DNA from 3 places in the Rhodococcus sp. ACT016 genome. Region 1 is predicted to be linked to each of the others. Evidence: riboswitches for the same ligand, from Rfam matches in the RefSeq annotation. Region 1 holds a riboswitch; each other region holds the start of a gene.

Region 1 (7,530 bases):
GGTCCTTGGTCATCTGGCCGTTCTCGACGGTCTTGATGACGACGTCCTCGAGCTGCTGCGCGAACTCGATCAGCTCCGGCGTGTTGTCCAGCTTGCCGCGGTGCTCGAGGCCCCGGGTCCAGGCGAAGATCGACGCGATCGGGTTCGTCGACGTCGGCTTGCCCTGCTGGTGCTGACGGTAGTGGCGCGTGACGGTGCCGTGTGCGGCCTCCGCCTCGACCGTGCGGCCGTCCGGGGTCATCAGCACGGAGGTCATCAGGCCCAGCGAGCCGTAGCCCTGCGCGACGGTGTCGGACTGAACGTCGCCGTCGTAGTTCTTGCAGGCCCAGACGTAGCCACCCTCCCACTTGAGGGACGAAGCGACCATGTCGTCGATGAGGCGGTGCTCGTAGGTCAGGCCCGCGGCGTCGAACTCGGCCTTGAACTCGTCCTCGTAGATCCGCTGGAACTCGTCCTTGAACATGCCGTCGTAGGCCTTCAGGATCGTGTTCTTGGTGGAGAGGTACACCGGGTAGTTCTGCTGCAGGCCGTAGGACAGCGAGGCCCGCGCGAAGTCCTGGATGGACTTCTTGTAGTTGTACATGCCCATGACGACGCCGCCGTCCTCGGGAATGCGGCACACCTCGTGCTGGATCGGCTCGGAGCCGTCCTCGGGGGTGTAGGTGATGGTGACAGTGCCGGCGCCCGGGACCTTGAAGTCGGTGGCGCGGTACTGGTCACCGAACGCGTGACGTCCGACGATCACCGGCTTGGTCCAACCGGGGACCAGACGCGGGACGTTGGAGATCAGGATCGGCGCACGGAAGATGGTGCCGCCCAGGATGTTACGGATGGTGCCGTTCGGGGAACGCCACATCTTCTTGAGGCCGAACTCCTCGACCCGAGCCTCGTCCGGGGTGATCGTCGCGCACTTGACGCCGACGCCGTGCTTCTTGATCGCTTCTGCAGCGTCGATCGTCACCTGGTCGTCGGTGGCATCGCGATGCTCGATCCCCAGGTCGTAGTACTCGAGATCCACATCCAGGTACGGATGGATCAGCTTGTCTTTGATGAACTGCCAGATGATGCGGGTCATCTCGTCGCCGTCGAGTTCGACGACCTTGCCTTCGACCTTGATCTTGGACATGGGGGCTTCGCGTCCTCCTAGGAAGTTTCCCTGGTTCCGTTCCCTGGGTATCGGGGGTGCGCGGACCACTTTGTGAGTGAGCCCGCCAACGGTTCAATTATCAAACGTATCCGGTTCGGATCGTCCGTGTCAGGCCGACCCAAACATGACGAGCGTACTGCTATCCGTAGCGAAGGCAACCACTGGCCCGAAAACCGCACACCCTACCGTCCAGTAACCAGGGGTCCCCGGAGGGTCGCCGCGACGGTACGCGGCGACCCTCCGTCAGCCGATCAGCCCAGGTCGCCCACGACGGCCTCGGCGCTGTCGAGCAGCGCGCCCGACGCGGCCAGCTGCACCGCCGCCTCGATCTCGGGGGCCAGGTAGCGGTCGGTGCCGGGGCCCTCGACGTGCTCACGGAGCGTGGCGCGCACGGCACCGGTCGCCGGGGACGGCTGCAGCGGCGCCCGCAGGTCGAGACCGCGCGCCGCGGTGAGCGCCTCGATGGCCAGCACCCGGGTGAGTCCGTCGATCGCGCGACGCAGCTTGCGCGCTCCCGACCAGCCCATCGAGACGTGGTCCTCCTGCATCGCCGACGAGGGGATCGAATCCACGCTCGACGGCGCCGCGAGACGCTTCAGCTCGGAGACGATCGCCGCCTGCGTGTACTGGGCGATCATGTGCCCGCTGTCGACACCCGGGTCGTCGGCGAGGAACGGCGGCAGTCCGTGGTTGCGGGCCTTGTCCAGGAACCGGTCCGTGCGGCGCTCGCTCATGCTCGCCACGTCGGCGACGACGATCGCCAGGAAGTCCAGCACGTACGCCACGGGCGCACCGTGGAAGTTGCCGTTCGACTCGACCCGACCGTCGAGGGTGACGACCGGGTTGTCGACGGCACTCGCCAGCTCGTACGAAGCGATCCGCTCCGCATGGGCGAGGGTGTCGCGGGCACCGCCGGCGACCTGCGGCGCGCACCGCAGCGAGTAGGCGTCCTGGACGACCGTGCAGTCCGGGTTCGCGTGGCTGGCGACGATCTCCGAGCCGGCGAGGAGCCGGGTCATGTTCGCGGCCGCCACCGCCTGCCCGGGCTGCGGGCGCAGCGCCTGAAGGTCGGCGGCGAAGACCTTGTCGGTTCCGAGCAGGCCCTCGACGCTCATCGCCGCGGTGATGTCGGCGAGCGAGAGCAGCTTGTGCAGGTCGTGGCAGGCGAGCACCAGCTGGCCCAGCATGCCGTCGGTGCCGTTGATGAGGGCCAGGCCCTCCTTCTCCTCCAGCTCGACCGACTCGATCCCGGCGGCGGCGAGCGCGTCGGCCGCGGGCATGAGCTCGCCGTCCGCGTTCCGCACGGTGCCTTCCCCGATGACGGCGAGCGCGACGTGCGCCAGCGGCGCGAGGTCGCCGGAGCAGCCGAGGCTGCCGTACTCGTGGACCACGGGGGTGATCCCGGACGACAGCAGCGCCGCGTAGACCTGCGCCACCTCGGGGCGAACGCCGGTGCGGCCGGTCGCCAGCGTGGACAGGCGCAGCAGCATCAGCGCGCGAACCACCTCGCGCTCCACCTCGGGACCGGACCCGGCGGCGTGCGAGCGGATCAGGCTGCGCTGCAACTGCGCCCGCAACTCCAGCGGGATGTGCCGGGTGGCCAGCGCACCGAATCCGGTGGACACTCCGTAGACCGGCTTGGGGTCCTCGGCCAGTGCGCGGATGCGGGCGCGGCTCTCGCCGATCGCCGACAGCGCGTCCTCGGACAGTTGCACCGTGGCCCCGAATCGTGCGACGCGCACGACTTCCTCGGGCGTCACCGCGCCGACACCGACAACGACAGGTGCGATCTCTTTCGCTGCCTGGTCCGCGGTCCGCGGGAGGGTGTTCGTGGTCATACCTTTATTCTCCGTTTCAAGGGTAAGAAGTCGTGCTCTAAGTAGTCGTCGGTGTCAGACGGGGTCGACGAGGATCTCGTCCTCGGGCGCGGGCTCCTCGGGTCGGACCCAGCGGCGGTAGGCCAGGGCGAGCAGCACCAGCCACACCGCACCGACCACGATCGCCACGCGGGTGTCGGCGTCGAAGGCGAGTAGCGCGATCACGAAGCCCAGGAAGCCGATCGCGACCAGCTGCCCGTACGGCCAGAACGGCACCGGGAACTTCAGGGCGGCGGCCTCGTCCGCGCTCATCCGCTTCCGCGAGCGGTACTGAGCGAGCAGGATCATCAGCCAGACGAAGATCGTCGCGAAGGTCGCGATCGACGCGATGACGAGGAAGACCCGGTCCGGCATCAGGTAGTTGAGCAGGACCCCGACCAACAGCGCGGCGACCATGATGACCACCGTCATCCACGGGACACCGTTGCGGGAGACCCGACCCATCACCGCGGGCGCCTGGCCTCGCTGCGCCATCCCGTACATCATGCGTCCGGCACCGAAGATGTCGCTGTTGATCGCCGACAGGGCGGCCGTGATGACGACGACGTTGAGCACCGTCGCGGCCGGACCGATGCCGAGCCCCTGGAAGATCTGCACGAAGGGGCTGCCGTCGGCCCCGATGCTCTGCCACGGGGTGATCGCCATGATCACGGCCAGCGTGAGCACGTAGAAGACGATGATCCGGATGGGCACAGTGTTGATCGCTCGTGGAATCGTGCGCTGCGGATCCTCGGCCTCACCGGCCGTGATGCCGATGATCTCGGTACCGCCGAACGCGAACATCACGATCGCGAAGCAGCCGAGGAACCCGCCGATCCCGGTGGCGAAGAACCCTCCCTGGCTCCACAGGTTCGACACTCCCTCACTGGTGTCGTGGAGACCGAACCCGAAGACAAGGACCGCGATACCACCGGCGATCATCGCCACGATCGCCACGATCTTGACGATCGTGAACCAGAACTCCACTTCGCCGAAGACCTTGACGCTGAGCAGGTTGATCGCACCGATGAAGAAGATGACCGACAACACCCAGATCCACCGTGGGACATCCGGGAACCAGAAGCCCATGTAGACGCCGAAGGCCGTCACGTCCGCCAGGCAGACCACGATCATCTCGAACGTGTAGGTCCAGCCGGTGGCGAAGCCCGCGAGCGGGCCCAGGTGCTTGCTCGCGTACTCACCGAACGAACCCGATACCGGGTTGCTCACCGCCATCTCGCCGAGCGCACGGAGCACGATGTAGATCACCGCACCGCCGATCAGATACGCCAGCAGGACGGCCGGCCCTGCCCGGTTGATCGCCTCCGCCGAGCCGTAGAAGAGCCCGGTTCCGATGGCGGATCCGAGGGCGATGAAGCGGATGTGGCGCGCTGTGAGACCTCGGGTCAGCGCCGAGGCGGTGTCTTTCACAATGAAACTCCCTGGAAGGTGGCATTGTCAGCAGGCGCGTCGTCGACTCGAGGCCCGCGGGTTTTGTGCGACTTTTGTGCACTGCGTCACAACCTGCGCGACATGTCTAGTCCTGTCTATACATGTTCGTCAAGTGCGGGTTTGCCTTGTCCGTTTCGACGTCCGCTTCGACATCCGTTTCGACGGACCTGCCCGCCCTCCTTCCAACCGTGCGGTCGATACCGCTACTATCGGCGGAAGGTCATGAGTGTCAGCGTCAAGCCCCGGCTCGCTGGCCGGCAACCCTCCAACCGCGGTGGGGTGCCCCGGGTGATGACCAGGTTGACCGACGCAAGTCGGGAAACAAGCGCGGGTCCGCTGGGACGGACCCACTGACCGGGCCATGCCCCACCGGAGGTTCACCATGTGTTGTTGTCTCGAGTAGCCGGTCTCCACGCGCGCATTCCATGCTGCGCCCATCCCCCTGCTGACAGCCCTCTCCCGAACCTGGAGTAGAACGACTCATGACCGAAATCACGGATCCCTCGGCGACCTGGAGCTTCGAGACAAAGCAGATCCACGCGGGTCAGCTGCCCGACGGCACCACCAATGCGCGCGCGCTGCCGATCTACCAGACCACGTCGTACACGTTCGACAGCACCGATCACGCGGCGGCGCTGTTCGGCCTGGCGGAGCCCGGTAACATCTACACGCGGATCATGAACCCGACGCAGGACGCCGTCGAGCAGCGGATCGCCGCGCTCGAGGGTGGCGTCGCGGCGCTGCTGCTCGCGTCCGGTCAGGCCGCCGAGACGTTCTCGATCCTCAACCTCGCCGAGGCCGGCGACCACATCGTGTCGAGCCCGCGCCTGTACGGCGGCACGTACAACCTGTTCCACTACTCGCTGCGCAAGCTGGGCATCGAGGTCTCGTTCGTCGAGAATCCCGACGACATCGAGCAGTGGCGTGCCGCGATCCGCCCGAACACCAAGGCGTTCTACGGCGAGTCGATCTCCAACCCGCTGGGCGACGTGCTCGACATCCCGGGCATCTCGAAGGTCGCGCACGAGAACGGCGTCCCGCTCATCGTCGACAACACGGTCGCGACGCCGTACCTGATCCGTCCACTCGAGCACGGCGCCGACATCGTCGTCCACTCGGCTACCAAGTACCTCGGCGGCCACGGCACCGCGGTCGCGGGCGTGATCGTCGACGGCGGCACCTTCGACTGGACGCAGGGCCGGCACACGAACTTCACGACGGCCGATCCCAGCTACCACGGCGTCGTGTACGCCGACCTGGGCGCCCCGGCGTTCGCGCTCAAGGCCCGCGTGCAGCTGCTGCGCGACCTCGGTGCCGCGATCTCGCCGTTCAACGCGTTCCTGATCTCGCAGGGCATCGAGACGCTGAGCCTGCGCATGGAGCGCCACGTCGCGAACGCGAAGTCCGTCGCCGAGTACCTCGAGGCTCGCCCCGACGTGAAGTCCGTGTCGTACGCCGGGCTGAAGTCCTCGCCGTGGCACGAGCGCGGGAATACGCTGGCGCCCCGCGGCACCGGCGCGATCGTCGCGTTCGAGCTCGCCGGCGGCATCGAGGCGGGCAAGAAGTTCGTCAACGCGCTCACGCTGCACAGCCACGTCGCCAACATCGGTGACGTCCGTTCGCTGGTGATCCACCCGGCCTCGACCACCCACTCGCAGCTGACCCCCGAGGAGCAGCTCGCGTCGGGTGTCACACCGGGTCTGGTGCGCCTCGCCGTCGGTATCGAAGGCATCGACGACATCATCGCCGACCTCGAAGCCGGGTTCGCGGCGGCGGCATCTTGACCGTCAGCTCCGTTCGCAACGCCCGTCCGGCGGGATTTCCTCCGCCGGACGGGCAGTTGGGCTTTGTCCACATCGGCTCGATCGAACTCGAGAACGGTGCGGTGCTGCCCGATGTCACCCTCGCCGTCCAGCGATGGGGTGAGCTCTCCCCCAACCGGGACAACGTGGTCCTCCTCGAACACGCCCTCACTGGTGATTCTCACGTCACCGGTCCGGCCGACGACGAGCACCCGTCCCCCGGATGGTGGGACGGCATGGTCGGCCCCGGCGCGCCGATCGACACCGACGAGTGGTGCGTGCTTGCGACCAACGTGCTCGGCGGCTGCCGCGGCACGACGGGCCCCGGTTCGCACGCGGCCGACGGCTCGGTGTGGGGATCCCGTTTCCCCGACATCTCCATCCGCGACCAGGTGACAGCCGAGGTCGCGCTCGCGGATGTGCTGGGCATCGAACGCTTTGCGGCCGTCGTCGGGGGGTCGATGGGCGGAATGCGGGCGCTCGAGTGGATCATCGGGTATCCCGACCGGGTCGACGCGGCCCTGATCCTCGCGGCCTGCGCGCGCGCGACCGCCGACCAGATCGGTACCCAGACCACGCAGATCCAGATCATCGCGAACGACCCCGACTGGCAGGGCGGCGACTACCACGGCACCGGGCGCATCCCGCGCGCTGGACTGGGGCTCGCCCGCCGGATCGCGCACCTGTCGTACCGCACCGAGAACGAACTGGACTCGCGCTTCGCGAACAACAACCAGGCCGGCGAGAACCCTTGGGCCGGTGGACGTTACGCAGTGCAGAGCTACCTCGACCATCAGGCCGACAAGCTGGTCGCGCGCTTCGATCCGGGCACGTACGTGCTCCTCACCGAGGCCTTGAACCGGCACGACGTGGGCCGCGGCCGCGGCGGTGTCGAGGCCGCCCTCGCGTCGACCGACGTCCCGGTGATCGTCGGCGGTGTCGACTCGGATCGCCTTTACCCACTGCGGCTGCAGCAGGAACTCGCAGACGGGCTTCCCGGCTGTGACCGGCTGCGCGTGCTCGAGTCGAAGGACGGTCACGACGGCTTCCTCACCGAGGCCGACGCGGTGACCGAACTGCTGAAGGAGACCCTGGAGCTGGCGCGCGCCGCTCGTCGGGACCGGTAGTCCACACACCTCGAAGATCGGTGCGCTCACCGCGCACCCTGTGGATCAGTCGGTGCCGAGCGGATCGATCGATGCCGCCAGCGCGATGATCGCCGCGCCGACAACGGTCATGGCCGCGACGTCGAATCCCTTGCCGCGCACCGCGA
Region 2 (7,530 bases), 3.6 Mb from region 1:
GTACCGCGATCACCGTCAGCGCAGCGAAGACGATCAGGCTCAGCAGGGTCGCGACGGGCAGGATCGCCAGCGCTCGCCACAACGCGTCGCCGAGGTCGGCGGCGTCGCGCACCCGCCACCCGATCAGGAGCAGTCCCGCGGCCAGGCCGAAGATCGGCATGCCCGCGAGCGTGACGGAGGTGACGCCGAAGATCGGCACCCAGTGGGCGGCACGCCGCGGCGTGTGATCCGGCCACGGGTGGGTGGCCTTGCCGACCTTGACCGCCGGCGAGCCCGCCCAGTGCTGACCGGCCTTGACCTTCCCGAACACCGCCGAGCCCGGCGCGACCTCGGCGCCGCGGCCGATGCGCGCACCCGGAAGCAGCGTCGACCGGGCGCCGATCGCGGCCCCGTCGCCGATCCGGATCTCGCCGATGTGCACGACGTCGCCGTCGATCCAGTGCCCGGACAGGTCCACCTCGGGTTCGACGGAGCAGCCGTCGCCGAGCACGAGCATCCCGGTCACCGGCGGGAGAGTGTGCAGGTCGACGCCGCGGCCCACCCGCGCCCCGAGCGCGCGGGCGAAGTACAGCATCCATGGCGCGCCGGACAGGTTGTCGGCGCCGCTGGCCTCGACGAGGCGCAGCGCGATCCACAGGCGCAGGTGTTCGGGCCCGCCCCGCGGATACGTGCCCGGCTTCAGGCCGCGCAGGAGCAGGCGCGCGCCGCCGACGGCGATCGCCATCCGGCCCAGCGGCGTGATGAAGAGGAGGAACGCGAGTGCGACCCACCACCACGACACGGTCGGCGCCCAGTCCACGTCGAACCACGCCAGTACGTTCCCGGCGATCGCGAGCCACGTCACCCACTGCAGACCGGTGAGCGTCATAAGCGGCACGGTGGCCGCGATCTGCGTGATCTGGGCGCCGCGCGGGGTGGGCCGCACGTGACGGGGCGCGACGGTCTCGGCGGGGGAGAGTTCGTCGAGGAAGTCGGCGAGCGACCCGAGGCGCGGGTGGTCGTACAACTGCGCGACGGTCACCTCCGGGAACCGTTCACGCAGCGCCGTCACCAGCTGGGCCGCGGACAGGGAACCGCCGCCGAGTTCGAAGAAGTCGTCGTCGGGCCCGGTGATGCTCGCCCCGAGGATCGACGCCCACAGTCCCGCGACCCACGCGGCGGTGCCGTCGAGTCCCAGCGCCTCGGCCGGATCGTCGGCGCCGGGGAGCGGCCACGGCAGCGCGTTGCGGTCGACCTTGCCCGACGTGCGGGTGGGCAGCTCGCCGACGAGCGCGAGGCGGGGTACGAGGGCCGCCGGCAGCTGCTCGGACAGCTGCTCGCGCGCGGCCTTCAGATCGAAGTTCGGGTCGGTGCTGGCGAGGTAGCCGACGAGGATCGACGTGCCCGCCGCGGTCTTGCGGACCGCGGCGGCCGCGCCGCTCACTCCGGGCAGGTGCTGCAGCGCATTGTCGACCTCGCCCAGCTCGATGCGGCGTCCGCCCAGCTTGACCTGGTCGTCGGCCCGGCCCTGGAAGAGCAGGCCGGTCGGGTCGAGGCGGACCAGGTCGCCGCTGCGGTAGGCGCGGTCCCAGCCGAGCGTCGGCATCGGCGCGTACTTCTCGGCGTCCTTCGCCGGATCGAGGTAACGCGCGAGTCCCACGCCGCCGATGACGAGTTCGCCCACCTCGCCGTCGGCGACCGGTTCGCCCGCCCCGTCGACCACCGCGAGATCCCAGCCGTCGAGCGGCAGACCGATGCGCACCGGTCCGCTGCCGTCCATCAGTGCGCCGCACGCGACGACGGTGGCCTCCGTCGGGCCGTACGTGTTCCACACCTCGCGGCCGGGGACCGCGAGCCGCTCCGCCAACTCCGGCGGGCACGCCTCGCCGCCGAAGATCAACAGCCGCACCGCCTCGAGCGCCTCGGCGGGCCACAGCGCCGCGAGGGTCGGCACGGTGGAGACGACGGTGACGTCGCGGGAGACCAGCCACGGCCCCAGGTCCATGCCGCTGCGCACCAGCGCGCGCGGTGCCGGCACGAGCGTCGCGCCGTGCCGCCACGCGAGCCACATCTCCTCGCACGAGGCGTCGAACGCCACCGACAGCCCCGCCAGGACCCGGTCTTCCGGTCCGATCGGGTTGTCCTGCAAGAACATCCGCGCCTCGGCGTCGACGAACGCGGCCGCGTTGCGGTGGGTGACCGCCACGCCCTTCGGCGTGCCGGTGGACCCGGACGTGAAGATGATCCACGCGTCGTCGTCGGGGGTCGGCGGGCGGACGGCGGGAGCCTCGCTGCGCCGCGGCGCCGTGCCCGGTTGCACGCCGTCAGCGGTGAGGATCGCCGCCACCTGTGCCTCCCCGAACACCAGTTCGGCACGCTCGTCGGGGTCGTCGGCGTCGACCGGCACGTACGCGGCACCGGCCGCCAGCACCGACAGGATCGCGACGTACAGATCGCGCGAGCCCGACGGCATCCGCACCCCGACCCGGTCGCCGCCGCCGACCCCGGCGTCGGCCAGCCAGCGGGCCCCGGTCGCGAGCTCGTCGAGCAGCTCGCGGTAGGTGAGCGGCGCGGTGCCGTCGTCGATCGCGGTGGCGTCCGGAAATGCCGCGGCGGTGGCCTCGAGGATGTCGACGAGCGTGCGCGGCGCGGGGGCCAGTGAAGACCGGAGGAAGACCGCCGGAATCGTGATCGATCGGTGGCCCGTGTCCGGGTGCGAAGGGAGGGGCAAGTCCGAGGTCCTGTCCTGGTCGTCTGTGCTGTCGAGCAGTTGTCCCATTCCAAGCTTGCGGGCAGGTGAACGAGCAGCGCCGGTGCCACCAGTATCGGCGTCGGAGCTGCCGACGAACACGGTGACATGCGGTCGGCGAGCGGATCGTGAGCGATTCCGCACTGCCGCCGGGAGAATTGCTTCACGATCGGAAGAGCGGTCCCGAGACGGTGTCGAAAACGGGGCCCACGGTCCGTCGCCTGGACGAAAGCGGGGTACCCCGCCCCGCGTCGAAGAGAGGATGACGACATGTACTACCTGGCATTGCTCGCGGCCGAGGAGAACGGTCCCGCGTCGATCCCCGGCACCGACGAACACACGACGTCGATGCAGCGGCACCAGGAGTTCTGGACCAAGGCGCAGGAGGCCGTCGCCGGCGGCGGTCTCCACTCGGGTTCCGAGACCGCGACGATCCGGCACGAATCCGGAAACGCGGTCGTGACGGACGGTCCGTTCGCGGAGACCGCCGAGGTGGTCGGCGGGTACTACGTGTTCGACGCGGCCGACCTGGACGCGGCACTGAGCCTGGTGCGCCAGTTGCCGGAGGTTGCGACCGGGCACGTGGAACTGTGGCCGATGGTGGACTGGTTCTCGAAGGACGAGCCGATCGACACCTGGTGGGCGGCGTTGTTGCGCGAACCCCGGGGAGAGGCGGTGGAGCCCGGTTCGGCCGACTGGGAGGCCGGTATGGTCGAGCACCAGCGCTTCGGCGAGATCGCGGGCGACCGGGTCAAGGGTGGCGGGGCGCTGTACCCGCCGACGTCGGCGACGACCGTGCGGCTGCGAGGCGGCGAACTGCTACTCGCCGACGGCCCGTCCACCGAGTCCGCCGAGATCGCGAACGGGATCTACGTGCTGTCGGCGCCCGACCGGGACGCGGCGGTGGCGCTCGCGTCGCAGATCCCGCTGGGCCCGCGGGGGTGCGTCGAACTCCGGCAGATCGCCGCCGGCTGAGCTGACGCAGGGATCCCTCGGGTAGTCGGATCGACTACAGTGACCGGCCGTCCCGCCCGTTCCCCGAAGAGGATTCGGGTGCAACAGGTGCAACGGAAGCTGGTCTCAGGGCAATGACGGATGTCGGTGTGCGGGAACGCCGCAACGTGGTCGACGCGGCCGCACGGGTGCTGACCGAGGTCTGCGCGCCGTGGGTCGTCAACATCGCTTCGTCGATGGTGATCGGTATCGCGGTCGGCGCGCCCGGCTGGGGCGCGTTCGTCGCCCTGTGCGCGGGAGTCGTGCCGATGGCGGTCATCCTCGCCGGGATGCGGCGGGCGACGATCGGCGATCACCACGTCAGCAAGATCGACGAGCGACATCTGCTGATCGTGGTGCTGTTGTTCGTCGTGGTGGCCGGGTTGGTCGTGCAGGTCGTAGCGCATGCTCCGATCGAGATGATCGCGTTCATGTCGGCGGGCCTGGTGGCGTTGGCGGTGGCGGCGGCCATCACGAGCGTCTTCCGCTGGAAGGTCAGCGTCCACACCGGCGTCTCGGCCGGTGTGACGGTGGTACTGGCACTGGCGGTCTCACCGTGGTGGCTACTGGCCCTGACCCTCACACCGTTGGTCGGCTGGTCCCGGGTCCGTCTCGGAGCCCACACGACGGGGCAGGTCGTCGTCGGTGCGCTCACCGGCGCGGTCGCCGCCGGTCTGACCTATGCCCTGATCGCCTAGCGCGGAATCGGTGCCGTCCCTGCCGGATGCCGTGGCTCGATCATCGATTGTGCTGTGGCACTGAGGCTTCGGAGTCGAATCGCCGTCTTGGCGGAGGTCGACGCGGACGGGTCGGCGGCGCGACCGACCCCGAGTGGTGTGACGGCGATCTCGTTCGGGACCCGGTGGGTCGGGGTTGACATCGCGCGAATCGCTCTGCCATTCTCGTTGCCAGGTCACGAGTACCAGCGTCAAGCCCCGGCTAGCTGGTCGGCAACCCTCCAACCGCGGTGGGGTGCTCCGGGTGACGACCAGGTCATGGTCCAAAAGGACATGACAAGCGCGGACTCCGATGGCGTCGACTCTCACGGCCGACGAGTCCCGGGACTCGAAGGATGCTGTGATGACCGCTGTACTGAACGCTGACGCCTGTACGACCTCCCCCCTCGCCCGGGTTTCCGGCTGTGACTTGCAGGTTCCGCTCGTCGGGGGTGGAACCTGCACCTACGCGAACTTCGACTACGCGGCCAGCGCACCCGCTCTGGCGCAGGTCACCGACCGGGTTCAGGAACTGCTGCCGTTCTACGCGAGCGTGCACCGCGGCGCCGGCTACGCCTCCCGCGTGAGCACCGAGGCCTACGAGAACGCCCGTGTGGCCGTCGAGCGCTTCGTCGGCGCCGACGCCGACCAGGTTGTCGTCTTCACCCGCAACACCACCGACTCGCTCAACCTTCTCGCGAGCTGCGTTCCCGGCGACGTCGTCGTCCTCGACATCGAGCACCACGCAAACTTCCTGCCGTGGAAGAACTCCCGCGTCGTCGAGGCTGCCGACACGGTTGCCGAGACCATCGACCGCATCGTCGCCGAGCTGTCTGCCAAGCCCGCCGCGCTGCTTGCCATCACCGGCGCCTCCAACGTCACGGGTGAGGTGCTGCCGATCGCCCAGCTGGCCGAGGTCGCGCACCGCTGCGGCGCCCGCGTCCTCATCGACGGCGCGCAGCTCACCCCGCATCGCCGCGTGAACCTCGCCGAGACCGGCGTCGACTACCTGGCCTTCTCCGGCCACAAGCTGTACGCACCGTTCGGTGCCGGCGTGCTGGTCGGCCGCCGGGACTGGCTCGACGAGGGCGAGCCCTACCTCGCGGGCGGCGGTGCCGTGCGTGAGGTGACGCTCGAGGAGACCTGCTGGGCGCCCGCCCCCGCCCGCCACGAGGCCGGCAGCCCCAACGTCCTCGGTGTCGCTGCCCTTGCCGCCGCGTGTGATGCGTTGGCCGCGTTGGACTTCGGTAAGGTCGTCGCGCACGAGCGGGTCCTGTCGGCCCGCCTCGCCGAGGGCCTCGCGGAGATCGACCGCGTGCACCTGCTGCGTCTGTGGGCCGACGCCCCGGACAGCGTGGGCATCGTCACCTTCACGATCGACGGCTTCGAGCCCGGCGAGATCGCCGCGTACCTCTCGGCCGAGCACGGAATCGGTGTGCGCGACGGTCGTTTCTGCGCGCACCCGATCCTGAACCGCATCGGGCACGGCGACGGCGCCGTCCGTGCCAGCCTCGGCCTGGGCACCACGTCCGACGACGTCGAGCGCCTGATCGCCGCCGTCCGCCAGCTCGTGGCCGGCGAGGCGACCTGGAACTACGGCAAGACCGACGGCCTGTGGAACCCGGTTCCCGAGACCCGCGGCTTCTCCGCTGGTGGCACCGGCGCCTCCGAGTGCGTGTAACCGGCTCGGAATCAGTGTGATTCGAACTGTCGCGGGGGAGAGAATCGGGGGATAGCGTGACGCGCATGGAGTCGACGAACAGGGGCGGTCAGTGGTCCCGCCGTCATGTCGACCTGTGCCGTACGTCCTCGGGAATGTGTACGCGCTGACGTCCAACGCCGTCCACCACCCACTCTTCCCGAGGAATCGCCATGTCCCAGTCCGTTTTCACCTCCGCTCACTCAGTCGCGCCTCGCCGTCCGCTGCGCGTGGCCGTCGAACTGACCGGCGCCGGGCATCATCCCGCCGCCTCCCGGGTCGCCGGGAACATCCCGCTGACCGGCCCCGACTACTGGGTGGACCTGACCGTCGGCCCCGACACCCTCGACCTCGCGGCCCAACCGGCCGTCGTGCTCCGGATTCGCGCAGCCGACCTGCACGAGGCGCAGCGGGCCCGCGCCGCGATCCGCGCGCAGGTAGCCGCCGAAGGACGTGACCCGGACACCGTCACCGTCCTGGTCGACATCGAAACCCTGGTCGCGGTCGACTCCCGCAGCGCGCGTGCGGAACTCGCCCTTCTCGACGAGACGCTCGGGGTGCCGCACCAGCCGTCGTCGCTGTCGTACATCGGGACCGCCGACGGCCTGGCGAGCCTGATCGCCGACATCCACGCCGCCGACGTCGCCGACGGCGTCACCCTGCTGCCGCTGGCTCTGCCGAAGGTGCTCGAGCACGTCGTCGACGGCACGCTGCCGTGGCTCGAACGCCGCGGACTGGTCACGCTGTCGGACCGGGTCGACGAGGCGCTCGCCCGGTTCGGACTGGTGCGGGGAAGCCACGCCCGGGCGTCCTGAGCGGTCGAACCTCAGCGCGGCTTGTGGGCCTCGATGAGGAATCGGGTGGAATGCGCGACGAACGGACCATCCGCACGGATGTGTTCGTCGAGGTCGCGCAACCGGTCACCGTAGGCGTCGACGGTGAAGCCCGGAACTATCCAGATCACCTTCCTCAGAAAGTAGACGACCGCACCGATATCGAAGAACTCCATGCGCAGTCGCTCGAACCGCAGATCCACAATCTCGAGCCCGGCGGCGCGTGCCCCGTACGCGGCCGTGTCCGGATGCCGTAGTCGTCGCGCCTCGGGTTGCGGACCGAGGAAGAACTCGGCGAGCTCGAAGACGCTCTCGGGGCCCACGTGCTGGGCCAGATAGGTTCCGCCGGGGGCGAGCACCCGCGCGATGTCCGGCCACGACACGGTGTTGGGGTGACGACTGGTGACGAGGTCGAAGGCGTTGTCCGCGAACGGCAGTGGTGGCTCGTCCGGGGCGGCGACCACTACCGCGCCCAACGGGTGCAGCAACGCGGTGGCCTTCGCGATGTTGGGCGGCCACGACTCCGTCGCGGCCATCGTCCGGGGCATCGCGCCGGCACCG
Region 3 (7,530 bases), on a different contig from region 1:
CCGGTGGCACGGACGCTGTCGGCACGTTGGCGGCGGGTCAGTGGCGGTTGGTCGAAGGCGACGTGGCAGACGAGGTCGAAGAGACTGAAATCCTTGCCGACTTCCTCGGCGAGTGCCTCGAAGAAGACACCCTGATTTCGTAGCTCGTCGATGATCGCCTGCTTGCTCTCGGTCTGATCCCAGCGCGTCAGGAAGGAGTCGAGAGTCGGGTAGGCATCGTGCACCCGCTTGCGGGTGTAGTCGGTGAGGCTCTCTGTGATGAGTTTGCCGTCCGGCCCCATGTACTGGACGCGCTCGGCCACGAGCACGACGGGCACGTCACCGACCACGTACTTAGTGCGTCGTCCGGGCAATTCCGGCTGATCGGTCGGCGCGTCGGTCGGCGTCGGGTCGTCAGGACCGGAAGTGTCGGGATCATCCGGCGGGGCGACCGGATCGTCGGGGCCCGGCGCGTAGATGACCACCGGTGCCCCGTCGAAGTCCGGGTCGGCGAACAACTCCGTCACGCGGCGGAAGTCCATGATCGTGAAGTAGAACTTGCCATGCTCTTCGTTTATGCGGGTGCCGCGGCCGATGATCTGCTTGAACTTGGTCATCGAGCTGATCGACTGATCCAGGACGATCAGCTTGCAGGTCTGCGCGTCGACGCCGGTCGACATCAGCTCGCTGGTCGTCGCGATCACCGGGTAACGCGATTCCGGGTCGATGAAGTTGTCGAGCTCGGCCTTGCCTTCGGCGTCGTCGCCGGTGATGCGCATGACGTACTTGCGGTTCTCTGCGACGAGGTCACTGTTCTCGTTCGCCAGGGCGGAGCGCATCCGTTCGGCGTGGTCGATGTCCTGGCAGAACACGATGGTCTTGGCGTATCGGTCGCCGGACTCCTTGAGGTATTGCGTGACCCTCTCGGCAACCAATTTGGTGCGCTGCTCGAGGACCAGGCCGCGGTCGAAGTCGCGTTGGTTGTAGATCCGGTCCTCGATCACCTGGCCGTGCTTGTCCGTCTTCCCGTCCTCGGGGCGCCAGCCGGCGACGTCCTTGTCGATGTCGATGCGCACGACCTTGTAGGGAGCGAGGTATCCGTCGTCGATGCCCTGCTTGAGCGAGTAGGTGAAGACCGGCTCGCCGAAGTAGGTGATATTCGAGGTGTCGGACGTCTCCTTCGGTGTCGCGGTGAGGCCGATCTGGACGGCGTCGTTGAAGTAGTCGAGCACCTCGCGCCATTGGGCGTCCTCCCGGGCACTTCCTCGGTGGCACTCGTCAACCACGATGAGGTCGAAAAAGTCGGGCGAGAACTGCTTGTAGATGTTCTGTGCGTCCTCGGTGCCGGTGATGGCCTGGTAGATGGCGAGAAAGATCTCGAAGGACGGGTCGGCCGTGCGGTTGGTGATCTTGGTCATCGCGGTGCCGAACGGCTTGAAATCGTTGACCCGGGTCTGGTCGATCAGGATGTTGCGGTCTGCGAGGAACAGCACCCGTTTGGCGCGCTTGGACTTCCAGAGTCGCCAGATGATCTGGAATGCGGTGAACGTCTTTCCGGTGCCGGTTGCCATAACGAGCAGGGCTCGGTTCTGCCCACGTGCCACTGCCTCGACCGTCCGGTTCACGGCTTGGAGTTGGTAGTAGCGCAGTTCCTTGCCTTGGAAGTAGTAGTCCTGCTCGATGACCTGCTTTTCGGCGGTGTCGGGTTCGATGTCCTTCCAGGCGAGCCACTTGCGATGCAACTCATCCGGCGAGGGGAACTCGTCGAGGGTCAACTCGCGCTCGATGTCGCCGGAGGTGACCGTTCGGTCGTGGAATAGGAAGCCGTCACCATTCGAGCTGAACACGAACGGCACGTCCAGGCGATCCGCGTAGCCGTGTGCCTGCTGCATGCCGGCACCGAGGCTGTGGTTGTTGTCCTTGGCCTCGACGACGGCCAGCGGCAATCCCGGCTTGAGGAACAGCACGTAGTCGGCGGACTTGGCGGCCTCGCGGGCGTGGAGTTTGCCGCGCACCACGATCTTGCCGGGCGCGATCGTGTACTCCTCGCGCATCTGACTCTTCTCGGGGTCCCAGCCCGCGCGCACGATGGCAGGCGTGATGTACCGAGTACGGATCTCGGTCTCCTTCAATGCCTTCTTGCCGAGTTCACTCACGACGCCATCACCATCACCATCACGGTCACGGTCGTGATCCTATTGGGAGGCCAGACGACATTCGGGGCGAACGGCCCTCGAATATTTCGATACCCGACCTGGTCGCCAGATTCACCGGGGTGATCACCCGCGGCGAGAGTGCAAACCGGTGCGAGGCGGCCGGCTGCACGAGATTGTCGGTGGCCGCGGATACCGTTCCGGCGTAGTCGTCGACGGGAAGGCGCAGACGTGGCAGATCCGGATCTGACCCGGATACCGAGGGGGCAACGCGAATGGGCAGCGCTCGTTGGCGTCTTGAGCGAAGACGACGACCGTGCGGAGCGGCACTTCCTTGAGCTGAAGTCGCAGATCGACCTGTCCAGCACCGGAGGCGGCGCGAAGGTCGCGAAATTCGTGTTGGGGGCTGCGAATCGCGATCCCGAACAGGCGGCAAAGCGATTCGATGGGCACGCGCTCATGGTTCTCGGCGTCAGCCAGGCTCGGTGACGGGGATCCCGTTCTTCGAGGCCAAAGACCTGGAGAACACGGTCAAGAAGTAAGGACGGCGGCATCTATATCCGACTCGACGGGCAGACATGTGAGGCGAGAGGTGGAGAAGTTCGCACGCTGCTCGAACGGGCCCGCTCCACGCGTCCGCGCGCAAACATTGCCATCGACATCACGGGTTCTGCGTTGCCGTTCCGGTGCAGTCCCGACATCCTCGGTGCCGAGCGAAGGCGACTGCGATGGGCGTACCAGGAAACCGTGCGCAAGGAAAATCTCCCCGTCACGTTTGCCTCCTTGGTGAGCAGCGCCAACGCCATGTCGGTCCTCGGTACCGAGCCGGAGGTACGTACGCCCGAGGAGTACTGGGACGAGATCGACGAATGGGAGGCCGAGACCCGCGCTTCGTGGGTCGGCTTTCTCGACGACGCCGCGGCCGCGGCGTGGCCCTGTGCGCGCGTCCGGGTACGCAATCTCTGCACCACGTTCATGGAGGGAGTGGAGGTGAAGATTCATCTCGATGGACCGGTGGAAGCACTCAGCAGGGTGGACGTCGACGTTCTGACGAACAGGTTGCCGGAACCGCCGCGGCCGTGGGGGCCCAGGCCCGTCCATCCTCCCTGGATATCGGGCCAGCTTCCGAACCTCCATGACTTCGCCCTGTCGCCGCCTTCCTACCGGCCGGAGTTGGTCGCCTTCACCAACTCGGGCTCCGTCGACCTGCGCCTGACGCTGAAAGAACTGCGCCCGAACGCGACCTACGACAGCGACGACGACGACGACGAGTTTGTACTCGTGATCCGCGCACCCGGGGCAGATTGCCTCACCGGCACTTGGACAGCAACCGCCCGCGATCATCACGAACTGTTCGAGGGTGAACTGGTGATCGACGTTGCCGAGGTCGAGGACCTCTCGCCGATCGTCGAACGTCTACTGCCGGACCGGTAGCCGGATGGCCTTCACCCCGTAAGCCTGCGTATTCGAGTCCTGCGAATTACCCATTCGGCAAGATCCGCGCAGTGTGGCGACCTCGGTCTCAACTCGGCCTCGGACATGGTGGTTAACTTGCTGTTCGCGATGTCGACCGACGTGGCGTACACCTTCGCATGCAACGAGGTAGATCCGATGAGTGCTGAGGCCACCATCGCGGTCGTGGCCGCCATCATCGCGCTATCCTCTATGGTCGCCGCGTTCTGGCAGGCCGGAAGTGCCCGTCGGCAGACGAACCTGCAACAACAAATGATCGAAAACGCCGCGCAGCCGTACGTCTGGGTCGACATTCGCCCCGACGACCGCGATGCGGCCTTCTTCCACCTCATCCTCAAGAACGAGGGGCCTACCGTCGCCGAGAATGTGCACGTCGTGATCGACCCTCCGCTGCCGGAGTCCTGGCGCCCGTCCGGTTCCGTCGGTCCGCGCGAGAGCGACTTCGCCTCGCTCCCTCCCGGCCGCACCATGATCTGGAACCTCGGCCTCGCAAGCGACATCGTGGCCACGGAGACCGAGCGGCAGTTCGACGTCACCATCACCGCCACCGGGCCGTACGGGCCACTCGTCCCGCACACGTACAGACTCGACCTCACGAGATACATCGGCCACGCTCAGCGGGCTCCGGGAACGCTGTCGGGGGTGGCGAAGGCCATCGGTGACCTCACGAAACAGGTCGAGAAGAGCAGCGCCGGTCGCACCTGACATAAGAGCCGGTTATCGGTCGACGGGCGCGCCCGCCCGTCGACCCGTCGACTCCCCGCAATGGTCAGGGCGCCGTACGCACGCCACCGGATCCACGACGAGCGGGGAACGTGGGAGCGGGGCCGCTACGGCGCGTCCAGCACCGGAGAAAGATGACCGAGCGGGCGAATCCACCGACACCTGTCGTTCGCCGGTGCCGGTGGACTACACGGCGTGGGAGTGCTCCCATCGCCATCCCCGGTGGGAGTGCCGATCGCCGGCGCATGCCAGCAGCGACCAGTGGGGCCCGTTCCAGGCGAAGACTGCGACCTGCCCGAATCGCGCACCGAGATCGCGTGCCTGGTGGTCGGTCAGTCCGAACACCGCCCGACTGTCCTCGCTGTGATCGCCGGTGAAGCTGGACCCCACCGCGGGCATCGAACGGATCCCGCCGGCGTACAGGTATCGGTCGAGAATCTGCATGCGCGCACGAGAAACGTTGGCGGGTTCCGGATCCGGCTGGATCGCCGTCACCACGTGCAGCGGCCCGAACGGAGGGTGAGTCTCTCCATCGCTCTCGTCGCAGGGGCGGACGACGCCCCCTCCGTCGGTCTCGAACCGCACCATCGTGTTCAGGTAGAACTCCCACGGCGTGCGCTCGCGGGCGAGCTGGGCCAGATCGTGGCGCGGTGTCCACACGAAGTCGTCGTATTCCTGCACCGCCTCAACCTAGCCAGCCCACGAGGATCGGTGCGCGTCGTGGGACATCGCGGTCCACAGATTTCCGCAGTTATTGCGTATGCGCAGTTTGTGCGGTATCGTGGATCTCGTTGGGCTGGAAGGCCCGACATCTTCACGAGATGCGGCCGCCAAGCTCCGACCTGGCCGCACACCAACCCCAAGGCGTTTCCGGGGTGGTTCGGATGACGAAGTGGCCACCGCCAACCGGCGGCGAGCAAGTACGCCCCCGCTCGCGGCGGGCATCACCGCAGAAGGAACCTCATGAGCCACACCCTCACCCCCGTGTACGAGCTGCCCGGCGCAAACGCTCACTTCGGGGCGCCCGACCCGACGCACCGCCTGTCGGAATCGGCCGACAATGGCGCCGACGAACGGCTCGCCGCACTGCTGGCCGCCAATGCATGCCCGAGGACCTACTTCGTCAGTGACGTTGCCGCCCTGTTCGGCAAGTCCGACCAGTGGGTGCACTGGGTGCTCAGGAACGTCACCCACCCGGACGGCAGCCCCATCGAACCCGAACGCATCGGCAAGCAGCGCCGCAAGCGTTTCACCCGACCTCTTGTCGAGAGCATCGTCGTCGCCCTGCACCACCGCGGAACGCTCACCCGCGACGGTGCATGCCGGGTCATCGCCAACCTTGACGCCGCGGAGGGGCTGGCGGCCTGAGCCGCAGCGGGCGCACATTCCAGGGTCCGCAAATATTGCGGACCCGCAGATATTGCGGTATGGTAAGTCATGTCCAACCGCTACGCCCGAATCCGGGACGAACTCGATCATGCTGAATCCGCCGATCCCCCAACCGCATTGGAACATCTTCGGGTCGTGTTGGAGGAAGTGAGCGAGCTGCTCGACGAACAGCTCGCTCACGCGGTCCTCGACCACGAACTGTCCCTGCGCTCCGCGGGAGCGAAGGCCGGTCTCACCGAGAACGCCGTCGGCCCGAGACTGGCACGCACCCCGATGCTCTCCCCCTACGCCCGCCCGGACAAACGGGTAACCGCCAAAGAAATCCAGCGTGCCCGGTACGACAAGAAGGGCGGCGTACCCGCCACCCCACCTGCCACCCCGCAACCGATGCGGTTCAAACCGCGCCGCAACACCTGAGCCCCCACCGAAAGGATCCTCCATGGCCAATCCGGACGTGACCCATCTCGTGTTCCTGCTCGACCGCTCGGGCTCGATGCAGAGCATCAAGTCCGATATCGAGGGGGGTTTCACCACGTTCATCAACGACCAGCGCGGCGCCGCCGGCCAGTGCCGGGTGACCCTCGCCCAGTTCTCGACCACCTACGAGGTCGTCTACCAGGGTGTGGCGCTCGACGAGGTCCCGCCGCTGGACCTCCGGCCGCGCGGGAACACCGCGCTACTCGACGCGATGGGCACCCTCATCACCGACGTCAGCGCCGAAATCGGATCTCTCCCAGAGGAAGAGCGTCCAGGAACGGTGATCGTCGCGATCATGACCGACGGCCACGAGAACGCCAGCCGCGAGTGGACCCACCCCGCGATCAAGGCACTCGTGGAACTGCATACCAATCGGTTCGACTGGCAGTTCCTGTACATGGGTGCCGACCAGGACGCCGTCGAGGTCGGCACCCGGCTCGGGATCAAGCGCGACCAGTCCCTCACCTACAGCAAGGGCAAGTCACGCGACGCGATGGCCGCCGCGTCGGCCAACATCCGCAGCTACCGCGCTGCCAAGACCGTCGACGCCGCCGCTGCCATGCCGGTGTTCAGCGACGCACAGCGCGCGGCCCTCGACGACTGACACCGCCGCGCGCCGTCCGGCACACGCCATGGCCGCTCGTTTTTGCACCGTCACCAAGGAGGCACACCATGCCATCTGTTCGGGGGAATGAGTTCTTCGACGATCCGGAAGGCCACGCGGAACGCTTTGTCGCGCAACTGCAGGCCGAGGCCGCGGTGCTGTCGGTTGCGCCGCCACGCTACGAATGGCGCGGCGGTTACTGGTGCGCGGTCAAGAGCAATACCGGGTGGCCGAACCAGACCGGCTGGGCCGAGCACCGGGACAGGGAAAGGCTGTTCCAGACACGATTCGCAGAGCTGCAGACCGAAGGACTATCGAGGGACGAGGCACTGTCACAGGCCCGCGCCTACGCAGACGCCGAGATGCTGGCCTGGACCACCGAACGCAAAGAAGCCAGCGACCGGTACTACGCCGAACTCGAGGCCGACATCGCACGCGAGGCCGGTGGGGACGGTGCCGGCAACGAGTCCACCAGTTCATCGGACTGACAACCACGACGAGAAGCCGAGGCGGTGCCCACATGAAGCTCTACTACTGTTCCGACTATGTCGGTGCCGCCTACGGTTTCGACACCACCCGCAAGGCGGCATGGGTCGCGGATTCGCTCACTCACAGGCCGATTGACGGTGTCGAGCTCCTCACGCCGCCGCCGCTGACCGTCGCCGACCTCGAACGCGTGCACGACCCCGAGTACATCCGGGCGGTGCGGACCGGCGAGCCGTGGTGTCTCGC

The links. Region 1 has a riboswitch for S-adenosylmethionine ahead of ACQ5DX_RS16640 (bifunctional o-acetylhomoserine/o-acetylserine sulfhydrylase). Riboswitches for the same ligand answer to the same signal wherever they lie in the genome.
Region 2: another riboswitch for S-adenosylmethionine. It lies ahead of ACQ5DX_RS00065 (aminotransferase class V-fold PLP-dependent enzyme); the one in region 1 lies ahead of ACQ5DX_RS16640 (bifunctional o-acetylhomoserine/o-acetylserine sulfhydrylase).
Region 3: another riboswitch for S-adenosylmethionine. It lies ahead of ACQ5DX_RS29515 (hypothetical protein); the one in region 1 lies ahead of ACQ5DX_RS16640 (bifunctional o-acetylhomoserine/o-acetylserine sulfhydrylase).

Annotation. Positions count from the first base shown of each region.
Region 1 is NZ_JBEAET010000001.1:3,606,479-3,614,008, forward strand. Features, by position in the region: gene ACQ5DX_RS16625 (NADP-dependent isocitrate dehydrogenase) at 1-1,126, opposite strand, end outside; gene hutH (histidine ammonia-lyase) at 1,399-2,985, opposite strand; gene ACQ5DX_RS16635 (amino acid permease) at 3,040-4,434, opposite strand; SAM riboswitch class IV at 4,674-4,789, shown strand; gene ACQ5DX_RS16640 (bifunctional o-acetylhomoserine/o-acetylserine sulfhydrylase) at 4,938-6,239, shown strand; gene metX (homoserine O-acetyltransferase MetX) at 6,236-7,384, shown strand; gene ACQ5DX_RS16650 (DUF3017 domain-containing protein) at 7,430-7,530, opposite strand, start outside.
Region 2 is NZ_JBEAET010000001.1:12,417-19,946, forward strand. Features, by position in the region: gene ACQ5DX_RS00050 (Pls/PosA family non-ribosomal peptide synthetase) at 1-2,710, opposite strand, end outside; gene ACQ5DX_RS00055 (YciI family protein) at 2,999-3,703, shown strand; gene ACQ5DX_RS00060 (hypothetical protein) at 3,817-4,419, shown strand; SAM riboswitch class IV at 4,633-4,747, shown strand; gene ACQ5DX_RS00065 (aminotransferase class V-fold PLP-dependent enzyme) at 4,802-6,118, shown strand; gene ACQ5DX_RS00070 (putative leader peptide) at 6,184-6,267, shown strand; gene ACQ5DX_RS00075 (hypothetical protein) at 6,310-6,951, shown strand; gene ACQ5DX_RS00080 (methyltransferase domain-containing protein) at 6,963-7,530, opposite strand, start outside.
Region 3 is NZ_JBEAET010000002.1:578,746-586,275, forward strand. Features, by position in the region: gene hsdR (EcoAI/FtnUII family type I restriction enzme subunit R) at 1-2,135, opposite strand, end outside; gene ACQ5DX_RS29495 (hypothetical protein) at 2,364-2,621, shown strand; gene ACQ5DX_RS29500 (hypothetical protein) at 2,919-3,566, shown strand; gene ACQ5DX_RS29505 (hypothetical protein) at 3,744-4,310, shown strand; gene ACQ5DX_RS29510 (DUF3293 domain-containing protein) at 4,515-5,009, opposite strand; SAM riboswitch class IV at 5,141-5,257, shown strand; gene ACQ5DX_RS29515 (hypothetical protein) at 5,292-5,696, shown strand; gene ACQ5DX_RS29520 (hypothetical protein) at 5,853-6,134, shown strand; gene ACQ5DX_RS29525 (vWA domain-containing protein) at 6,157-6,798, shown strand; gene ACQ5DX_RS29530 (hypothetical protein) at 6,867-7,286, shown strand; gene ACQ5DX_RS29535 (hypothetical protein) at 7,319-7,530, shown strand, end outside.